DNA from 2 places in the Actinoplanes sp. NPDC051859 genome. Region 2 is predicted to be linked to the other one. Evidence: predicted binding sites of a transcription regulator. Region 2 holds the regulator's gene; the other holds the start of a gene.

Evidence for each region. The regulator HrcA, encoded in region 2, represses chaperone genes, less so after heat shock. The targets are predictions, from matches to a motif close to GGTTNGCACNCTCNNNNNGAGNGTGCNAACC.
Region 1: groL (chaperonin GroEL) is a predicted target of HrcA. The motif match lies at 2,204-2,234, and genes of this name have one in related genera.

What each region holds. Positions count from the first base shown of each region.
Region 1 is NZ_JBITBX010000004.1:230,212-234,416, reverse strand. It holds gene thrC (threonine synthase) at 1-868, shown strand, start outside; gene ACIA1L_RS12085 (hypothetical protein) at 1,070-1,513, opposite strand; gene ACIA1L_RS12080 (GNAT family N-acetyltransferase) at 1,510-2,067, opposite strand; gene groL (chaperonin GroEL) at 2,428-4,050, shown strand; gene ACIA1L_RS12070 (MFS transporter) at 4,109-4,205, opposite strand, start outside.
Region 2 is NZ_JBITBX010000002.1:56,521-60,725, forward strand. It holds gene ACIA1L_RS04115 (S8 family serine peptidase) at 1-865, shown strand, start outside; gene ACIA1L_RS04120 (DUF4870 domain-containing protein) at 887-1,552, opposite strand; gene hrcA (heat-inducible transcriptional repressor HrcA) at 1,740-2,762, shown strand; gene dnaJ (molecular chaperone DnaJ) at 2,823-3,974, shown strand; gene ACIA1L_RS04135 (16S rRNA (uracil(1498)-N(3))-methyltransferase) at 3,977-4,205, shown strand, end outside.

The DNA of each region.
Region 1 (4,205 bases), on a different contig from region 2:
CACCCGCTTCGCGTGCGCCTCCACCGGCAACCTCGCCAATTCCGTCGCCGCGCACGCCGCCCGGGCCGGCGTACCCAGCATCGTGTTCATCCCCGGCGACCTCGAACCCGGAAAGATCATCACTTCGGCGGTGTACGGCGGCGACCTCGTCGCCATCGACGGCTCCTACGACGACGTCAACCGGCTCTGCGGCGAGCTCGTCGAAACCGACGAGTTCGAGGACACCGCCTTCGTCAACGTCAACGTGCGCCCGTTCTACGCCGAAGGATCCAAGACGCTCGGGTACGAGGTGGCCGAACAGCTCGGCTGGCGCATCCCCGCCCAGGTGGTCATCCCGATGGCCTCCGGCGAACTGCTGACCAAGGTGGACAAGGCGTTCAGCGAGCTCGTCGAGATCGGCCTGGTCGAGGCGCCCGCGGACGGCTGGACGGTGTTCGGCGCCCAGTCCACCGGCTGCAACCCCATCGCCGCCGCGCTGCACCAGGGCACCGACCAGATCGTGCCGGTCAAGCCCACCGGCATCGCGAAGTCGCTCAACATCGGCGACCCGGCAGCCGGGGCGTACGCCATCGAGGCCGTCCAGCGCACCGGCGGCTGGATGGACCACGCGAACGACGACGAGATCCGCGAGGGCATCCGGTTGCTCGCCCGGACCACCGGTGTGTTCGCGGAAACCGCCGGCGGCACGACTGTGGCGGTGCTCAAGAAGCTCGTGGAAAGCGGCCGGCTCGACCCTGAGAAGGAGACGGTTGTCTACAACACCGGCGAGGGCCTGAAAACCATCGACGCGGTCGCCGAACTGGTTGGCCCCACCCACCGGATCCAGCCCTCCCTGCGCGGCGCCCGCGACGCCGGATTGCTGGGATGACACTGTGTAGTCAGTAATCAGCCGTACGTCGAGATTTCCTACCCGCGAGGTCTTGCGCGCGGATCTCGGGATCGGCAGGATGCTCTACGCGGGAGGACGCGACGCCGTACGCGGCCCCACCTCGAGCTTGGCGACAATCTCTTGGGGCCCAACGACCCAGTGCCGGAGGCGCTGTGCGCGCGTCCTCCCGACCAAACTTCGCTACGGAGCTTTCCGCCGCCACCGTGGTCGCAGCGGCGCCTCGGCATAGCCGCCCGAGTCGAGCCCCGCGTGCCGCTCGAAGAAGTTCCGACTGCCGTAGGTGCCGGTCGCCAGCCAGGAGTAACCACAGGCCGCCCAGTAAGCCGGCCAGAAGAGCGGACCGAGGACGGCGTACTGATCTGCATGCCGGCTTTCGTGGGCGAGTAGCTCGGCGCGGTCAGCGTGCAGCAGCCACTCGGCGGACCGCCGGGTGATGATGACCGACCCGACGGTGAAGCAACTCGCGGGCGGAATCCGCCGCCGGTAACCCTCCGCGACCAGAATGCCGTCCCGGCCCCGCCGCACCTTCGCACCGGTCAGCACGGCGATCCCCAGCCCGGCCAGCGTGGTGCCGTTGACGGCGGTGAGCACCGACCGCGTCAGCCGCCACCGCCGCCCGGTCATGCTCGGCGGCGCATCTGCAGTTCGCGCAGGCCGGGAATGACCGGGTGCGGGACTCGCACACCGGTGTCCTCGAAGCCCAACCGCTCGTACGCCCGCACCGCCCGGTCGTTGCCCAGCACCACCTCGAGCATGAGCTCGCGCCGGCCGCTGGCGAGTGACCACTCGGCCACCGCCTCCAGCAGGGAGTCGAGCACACCGGTCCGGCGGTGCGCCGGGGTGATGTAGACCGCGAAAACCACCGTCGTCGCCGGATCCTCGGGCAGCACCGTCCCGCCCGCATGGCCGATCAGCCGACCACCTGCGTGGCTGTTCTCCCCGTGGGGGCCGGTCTCCCTGTGCGGATCGGCGACGAACTGAGCCAGGCGGGGGCCGCCAGCTGCCAACTCGATGCGGCGGCAGAAGTCTGCGTGTGGGCGGGCGGCCGCCTGGGCCAGTGTCTCCAGGAAGGCGAGTGGGCTGTCGGCCAGCATCTCGAGCCGCAGCGCACGCATCCGAGCCGCGTCATCGGCCCGCACCCGGTGCACGGCGAGCGCTGGCGCCAAAGTGCTGGTCATGCTGCTTGTACTACCTGTTTGTCCGGGGTCAGGCAAGGGGGATGGCGCTATTGCAGCTCCCCGCGCCGCTTCTCCCGTACGGTCCCCGGGGGTGGTCGTTGTCCTTGCACTCGACCCCCGAGAGTGCTAAACAAGTTCTTGGCACTCGCGCCACGTGAGTGCCAGCAGGTCGGGACGGTGGGGTCACGGCTACGGCGCCGCCATCGGTGTCGCAGCACGGGACCGGTCGTCGCGGGCTATCCGGCTCGACCTACCGGACGTCGCATCGCCAGGTGGTGACGTCCGAAAGCGTTTCCTCACCGTGCGGAGGGCTAGGCCGAGCAGGCCCGGCGCCGCGAATGTCCAGGAGGACACAGCCGAATGGCCAAGATCATCGCATTCGACGAGGAAGCTCGTCGCGGCCTCGAGCGGGGCATGAACCAGCTCGCTGACGCCGTCAAGGTGACGCTCGGCCCCAAGGGCCGCAACGTCGTGCTCGAGAAGAAGTGGGGCGCCCCCACGATCACCAACGATGGTGTGTCCATCGCCAAGGAGATCGAGCTCGAGGACACCTTCGAGAAGATCGGCGCCGAGCTGGTCAAGGAGGTCGCCAAGAAGACCGACGACGTTGCCGGTGACGGCACGACGACGGCGACCGTCCTCGCCCAGGCGCTGGTTCGTGAGGGTCTGCGCAACGTTGCCGCCGGCGCCAACCCGATGGCCCTGAAGCGGGGCATCGAGGCCGCTGTTGCCAGCGTCTCCGAGGGCCTGCAGCAGCTCGCCAAGGACGTGGAGACCAAGGAGCAGATCGCCTCCACCGCCTCCATCTCCGCCGGTGACTCCACGGTCGGCGAGATCATCGCCGAGGCCATGGACAAGGTCGGCAAGGAAGGCGTCATCACCGTCGAGGAGAGCAACACCTTCGGGCTCGAGCTGGAGCTCACCGAGGGCATGCGCTTCGACAAGGGCTACATCTCGGCCTACTTCATGACCGACGCCGAGCGCATGGAGGCCGTCTTCGACGACCCCTACATCCTCATCGCGAACAGCAAGATCTCCGCGGTCAAGGACCTCCTCCCGGTCCTCGAGAAGGTCATGCAGGGCGGCAAGCCGCTCGTCATCATCGCCGAGGACGTCGAGGGCGAGGCCCTGGCCACCCTGGTCGTCAACAAGGTCCGTGGCACCTTCAAGTCCGTCGCCGTCAAGGCCCCGGGCTTCGGTGACCGCCGCAAGGCCATGCTGGACGACATCGCCATCCTCACCGGTGGCACGGTCATCAGCGAAGAGGTCGGCCTCAAGCTGGACGCTGCCGACCTGAGCCTGCTGGGCCAGGCCCGCAAGGTCGTCATCACCAAGGACGAGACCACCATCGTCGACGGTGCCGGCAACGCCGAGCAGATCCAGGGCCGGGTCAACCAGATCCGCGCCGAGATCGAGAAGTCGGACTCCGACTACGACCGCGAGAAGCTGCAGGAGCGCCTGGCCAAGCTGGCCGGCGGCGTTGCGGTCATCAAGGTCGGCGCGGCCACCGAGGTCGAGCTCAAGGAGCGCAAGCACCGCATCGAGGACGCCGTTCGCAACGCGAAGGCGGCCGTCGAGGAGGGCATCGTGCCCGGCGGTGGCGTGGCGCTCGTGCAGGCCGGCAAGACCGCGTTCGACAAGCTGGACCTGACCGGCGACGAGGCCACCGGTGCCAACATCGTCAAGGTCGCGCTCGACGCCCCGCTGCGGCAGATCGCCGTGAACGCCGGCCTCGAGGGCGGCGTCGTGACGGAGAAGGTGCGCAACCTGGAGGCCGGCCACGGCCTCAACGCCGCCACCGGCGAGTACGTCGACCTGCTGGCCGCGGGCATCATCGACCCGGCCAAGGTCACCCGCTCGGCGCTGCAGAACGCCGCGTCGATCGCCGCGCTGTTCCTCACCACCGAGGCGGTCGTGGCGGACAAGCCCGAGAAGACCCCGGCCCCGGCCGGCGCCCCGGGCGGCGGAGACATGGACTTCTGAGTCCACTGCTACACCGAAACGGGCCGTCCCCTTGGGGGCGGCCCGTTTTCCGTTGCCGCTAGCGGAGGCTGGTGTCGAGCTCGCGGTCCGGCTGGGGCTGTGGCAGGTCTGTGAGGTCGCGCAGGCCGCGGACCGGGGAGAGCAGCCAGGCTAGG
Region 2 (4,205 bases):
GCCGGGCTTCGACAACGGGTACGGCTACGGGTTGATCAACCCGTACCGGCTGCTCACGGGGGTCGAGTGGCCGGCGGTGCCGGCGCCCACGCCCACGGTGCCGACGCCCGCTCCGACCCCCACGCCGACTGCGGCTCCCACGAAGACACCGACGCCTGCGCCGACGAAGACGCCTGCGCCGACGAAGACGCCTGCGCCGACGAAGACGCCTGCGCCCACTAAGACGCTTGCGCCCACGAAGGCGCCGACGAAGGCGCCGACACCGAGCCCGACGAAGACGGTGACCCCGGCACCGGTGCGGACGCCGCCGCTTCTGACGGCGCCCGCCGCGCCCACCGCGCTGATGGTGGCGCCGTTGGCGGAGGCGCTGCGGGTGAGTTGGGCGCCGGTGCGGGGCACGGCGACCGCGCCGCTGACCGGCTATCAGATCTTCCGGGACGGGGTGTCGTTGGGCAATCTGGTCGGCACCACCTACACCGACCGGGTCTCCGGAGGTGTCAACCACACCTACGCGGTGGAGGCTTACGGGCCGGGCGGCAAGTCGGCCCGGGTCACCGCGACCGGCCGGGCGCGCTGGACGCCCGCCGCGCTGTCGCTGAGCCGGACAGCAGTGCCGAAGAAGGTCAAGATCGTCGTGCAGGGCACCTCGCTGCTCCCGGGCAGCGCGCTCACGGTCCGGGAATCGTACGGGCAGGGCAAGGCGGCGAAAACCGTCATCCTGGCGACCGTGAAAGTGACCGTCGGCGACGACGTGTCGGTGGCGGTGCTGCCGGTGCAGTCCGCGCGGACGGGCACGATCCTGGTTCAGGGCACCGACCACGACGGCCGGGCGGTCCAGCTGAGTCGGGCGATCCGGCTCGACTGAACCGGACCGCCCGACGCCGCGCTACTTGATGATCGAGATCGTCATCGGGTAGTTGTACGGCTCGTTGTTGTTCGCCTTCACCCCGGCGATCACGCCGACGATCGTGGCGACCAGCCAGGCCGCGATGCCGATGAAGACGCCGATCACGATGCAGACGAGGATCCAGCCGACCAGCGCGATGATCGACCAGAGGATCTGGAAGTTCAGCGCCTTGACCGCCTCGGCCCGCACGTACGGCGACTGGTTGCCGCGCGCCAGCAGGGCAATCAGCGGCGCGATCCAGCCGGAGCAGCCGCCGCCGAGGAAGGCGCCGGCCGCACCACCGAAGTGCGCGACCAGGATCCAGGTCTTGTCATCGCCGCCACCGACGGGCTGGCCGTAGCCCTGCGGCGGGTAGCCGGGCTGCTGGCCGTACGCGCCGGGCGGGCCGTAGGGCTGCTTGCCGGGCGGGGGACCGCCGTATGGGGCGCCGGAGCCGGGCGGTGGGCCGTAGCCACCAGCGCCGGAGCTCGGCGGCGGGTAGCCGCCCGCACCCGAGGTGGGCGGCGGGGTGCCATAGGTCGGGGGCTGGGGAGCGCCGTACGCCGGGGGCGGCGGAGGTGCCGAGGGGTCGTTGCCATATGGGTTGATCGGCCTGGTGGGGTCCGAGGGGTTTCCCTCACCGGGCGGGCGCGGCGGTTCAGTCATGGCAGACACGGTAGGTGCGCAGGTCGATCGTGGCGAGAGCAACACCCGGGACAGGTCGAACAATAGACAGTCGGCTAAGTAGCACCGGCATCGGCGGACGATCATCGCGTCCGAGTCGGCGGCGTCGTAGACTGGCACTCAAGTCGTCGGAGTGCCAGAGACCGGGTTGCGGAGCGGGGGAGGGGTCATGAGTCTGGATGACCGCAAGCTCGAGGTGCTCCGCGCCATCGTCGAGGACTACGTCGCCACCCAGGAGCCCGTCGGCAGCAAAGCCCTCGTCGAGCGGCACCAGCTCGGCGTCTCGCCGGCCACCGTCCGCAACGACATGGCCGTGCTGGAGGAGGAGGGCTACATCCGCCAGCCGCACACCAGTGCAGGTCGGGTGCCCACCGATGCCGGTTACCGGCTCTTCGTGGACCGGTTGTCGCGGGTCAAAGCGCTGAGCCCGGCCGAGCGGCGGGCGATCGAGCGGTTCCTGGCCGGGGCGGTCGACCTGGACGACGTGGTGCACCGCACGGTGCGCCTGCTTGCTCAGCTCACCCGGCAGGTCGCCGTCGTGCAATATCCGAGCCTGTCCCGCTCGGCCGTGCGCCATCTGGAACTGGTGCCGATCTCCACCACGCGGGTCATGCTCGTGATGATCGCGGACACCGGTCGGGTGGAGCAGCGACTCGTCGAGCTGCCCCTGCCGGCCACGCCCGACGACGTGCTCGACATGCGGCGCAAGGTCAACACGAAACTGTCCGGCGTGAAGCTGGCCGACACGCCGCCGCTGGTCCAGGCGCTGGTCGACGAGTCCGACCCGGAGAAACGCACCACCATGGCGTGCGTCGCCTCGGTGCTGCTGGAGACCCTCGTCGAGCGCAGTGACGAACGTCTCGCACTCGCGGGCACCGCCAACCTGACCCGCGGCGGTGTCCTGGACTTCCAAGGCTCGTTGCGCCCGGTGCTGGAAGCGCTCGAGGAAGAGGTCATCCTGCTCAAACTCATCGGCGAGGTGGAGCCGAGCACCACCCGGGTCCGGATCGGCGACGAGAACGAGATCGACAACCTGCGGGCGGCGTCCGTGGTGAGCACCGGATACGGACCGGGCGCGACGATCGTGGGGGGCCTCGGCGTGCTGGGGCCGACCCGGATGGACTACCCCGGAACGATCGCCACCGTGCGTGCCGTGGCACGCTACGTTGGCGATTTGCTGGCACAGAACTGACGGACAAGCGACGACGGTCTCCGGCGCACCGCGCGGGGCAGACATGAGGACTCGAAACCTGTGGCCAAGGACTACTACGGAATTCTGGGCATCAGCCGGGAAGCCACCGACGACGAGATCAAGCGTGCCTACCGCAAGCTGGCCCGTCAGTACCACCCGGACGTCAATCCGGACCCTGAGGCGCACGAGAAGTTCAAGGACATCAACGCCGCGTACGAGGTGCTGTCCGACGACCAGAAGCGGCAGATAGTCGACCTGGGTGGCGACCCGCTCGCGCCCGGCGGCGGCGGAGGTGCCGGCCCCGGCGGTCCCGGTGGCGCCGGCCCGTTCGTGGGCTTCCAGGACATCATGGACGCGTTCTTCGGCACGGCTGCCGGCGGCGCTGGCGGTGGCCGGGGACCCCGACCGCGCACCCGGCCCGGGGCAGACGCGATCCTGCGGCTCGAGCTGGACCTGGTCGAGACCGCCTTCGGCGTCGAGGCGCCGATCACCGTCGACACCGCGGTGCTCTGCACCCAGTGCACCGGCGCCGGCACCGCACCCGGCACCCACCTGGCTACCTGCGAGACGTGCGGCGGCCGCGGTGAAGTGCAGTCTGTGCAGCGCACATTCCTCGGTCAGGTCGTCTCGTCGCGCCCCTGCCAGGCCTGCCAGGGGCACGGCACGGTCATCCCGCAGCCCTGCCCGACCTGCGCGGGTGACGGCCGGATCCGGACCCGGCGGTCGCTGACCGTCAAGATCCCGGCCGGGGTCGAGGACGGCATGCGGATCCGGCTGGCCCAGCAGGGCGAGGTCGGGCCCGGCGGCGGCACGGCCGGCGACCTGTACGTGGAGATCCACGAGCGCCCGCACGATGTCTATTCGCGCAAGGGCGACGACCTGCACTGCCGGGTCACCCTGCCGATGACGGCGGCGGCGCTCGGCACCCGGCTGACCATCAAAACCCTCGACTCCGAGGAAAACATCGAGGTCAAGCCGGGCACGCAGCCTTCCTCGACCCTGCGCGTACGCGGCAAGGGCGTGCCGCACCTGCGCGGGCAGGGCCGCGGTGAGCTGTTTGTGCACCTCGACGTGAAGACTCCGACGAAGCTCACCGCCGACCAGGAGCGGATGCTGCGCGACTTTGCCAAGACGCGCGGCGAGGACGTGGCCGAGCTGAGCAAGCAGGGCGGGTTCTTCTCGCGCATGCGGGACGCCTTCAACGGCCACTGACCGTGTCCGCACCCCTGTTCCTGGTCGATGACCTGCCGACCGCCCGGCGTTTCACCCTGGCCGGGCGGGAGGGCCATCACGCTGCCGACGTGCAGCGGCTACGGATCGGTGAGGTGCTGATCCTGGCCGACGGCCGCGGCGGCGCAGTCCAGGCCGAGGTCACCGCGGTCGGCCGGGGCAGCATCGACGTCGAGGTCGGCGAGCGGACGGTAGCCCCCGAGCCGAACCCCC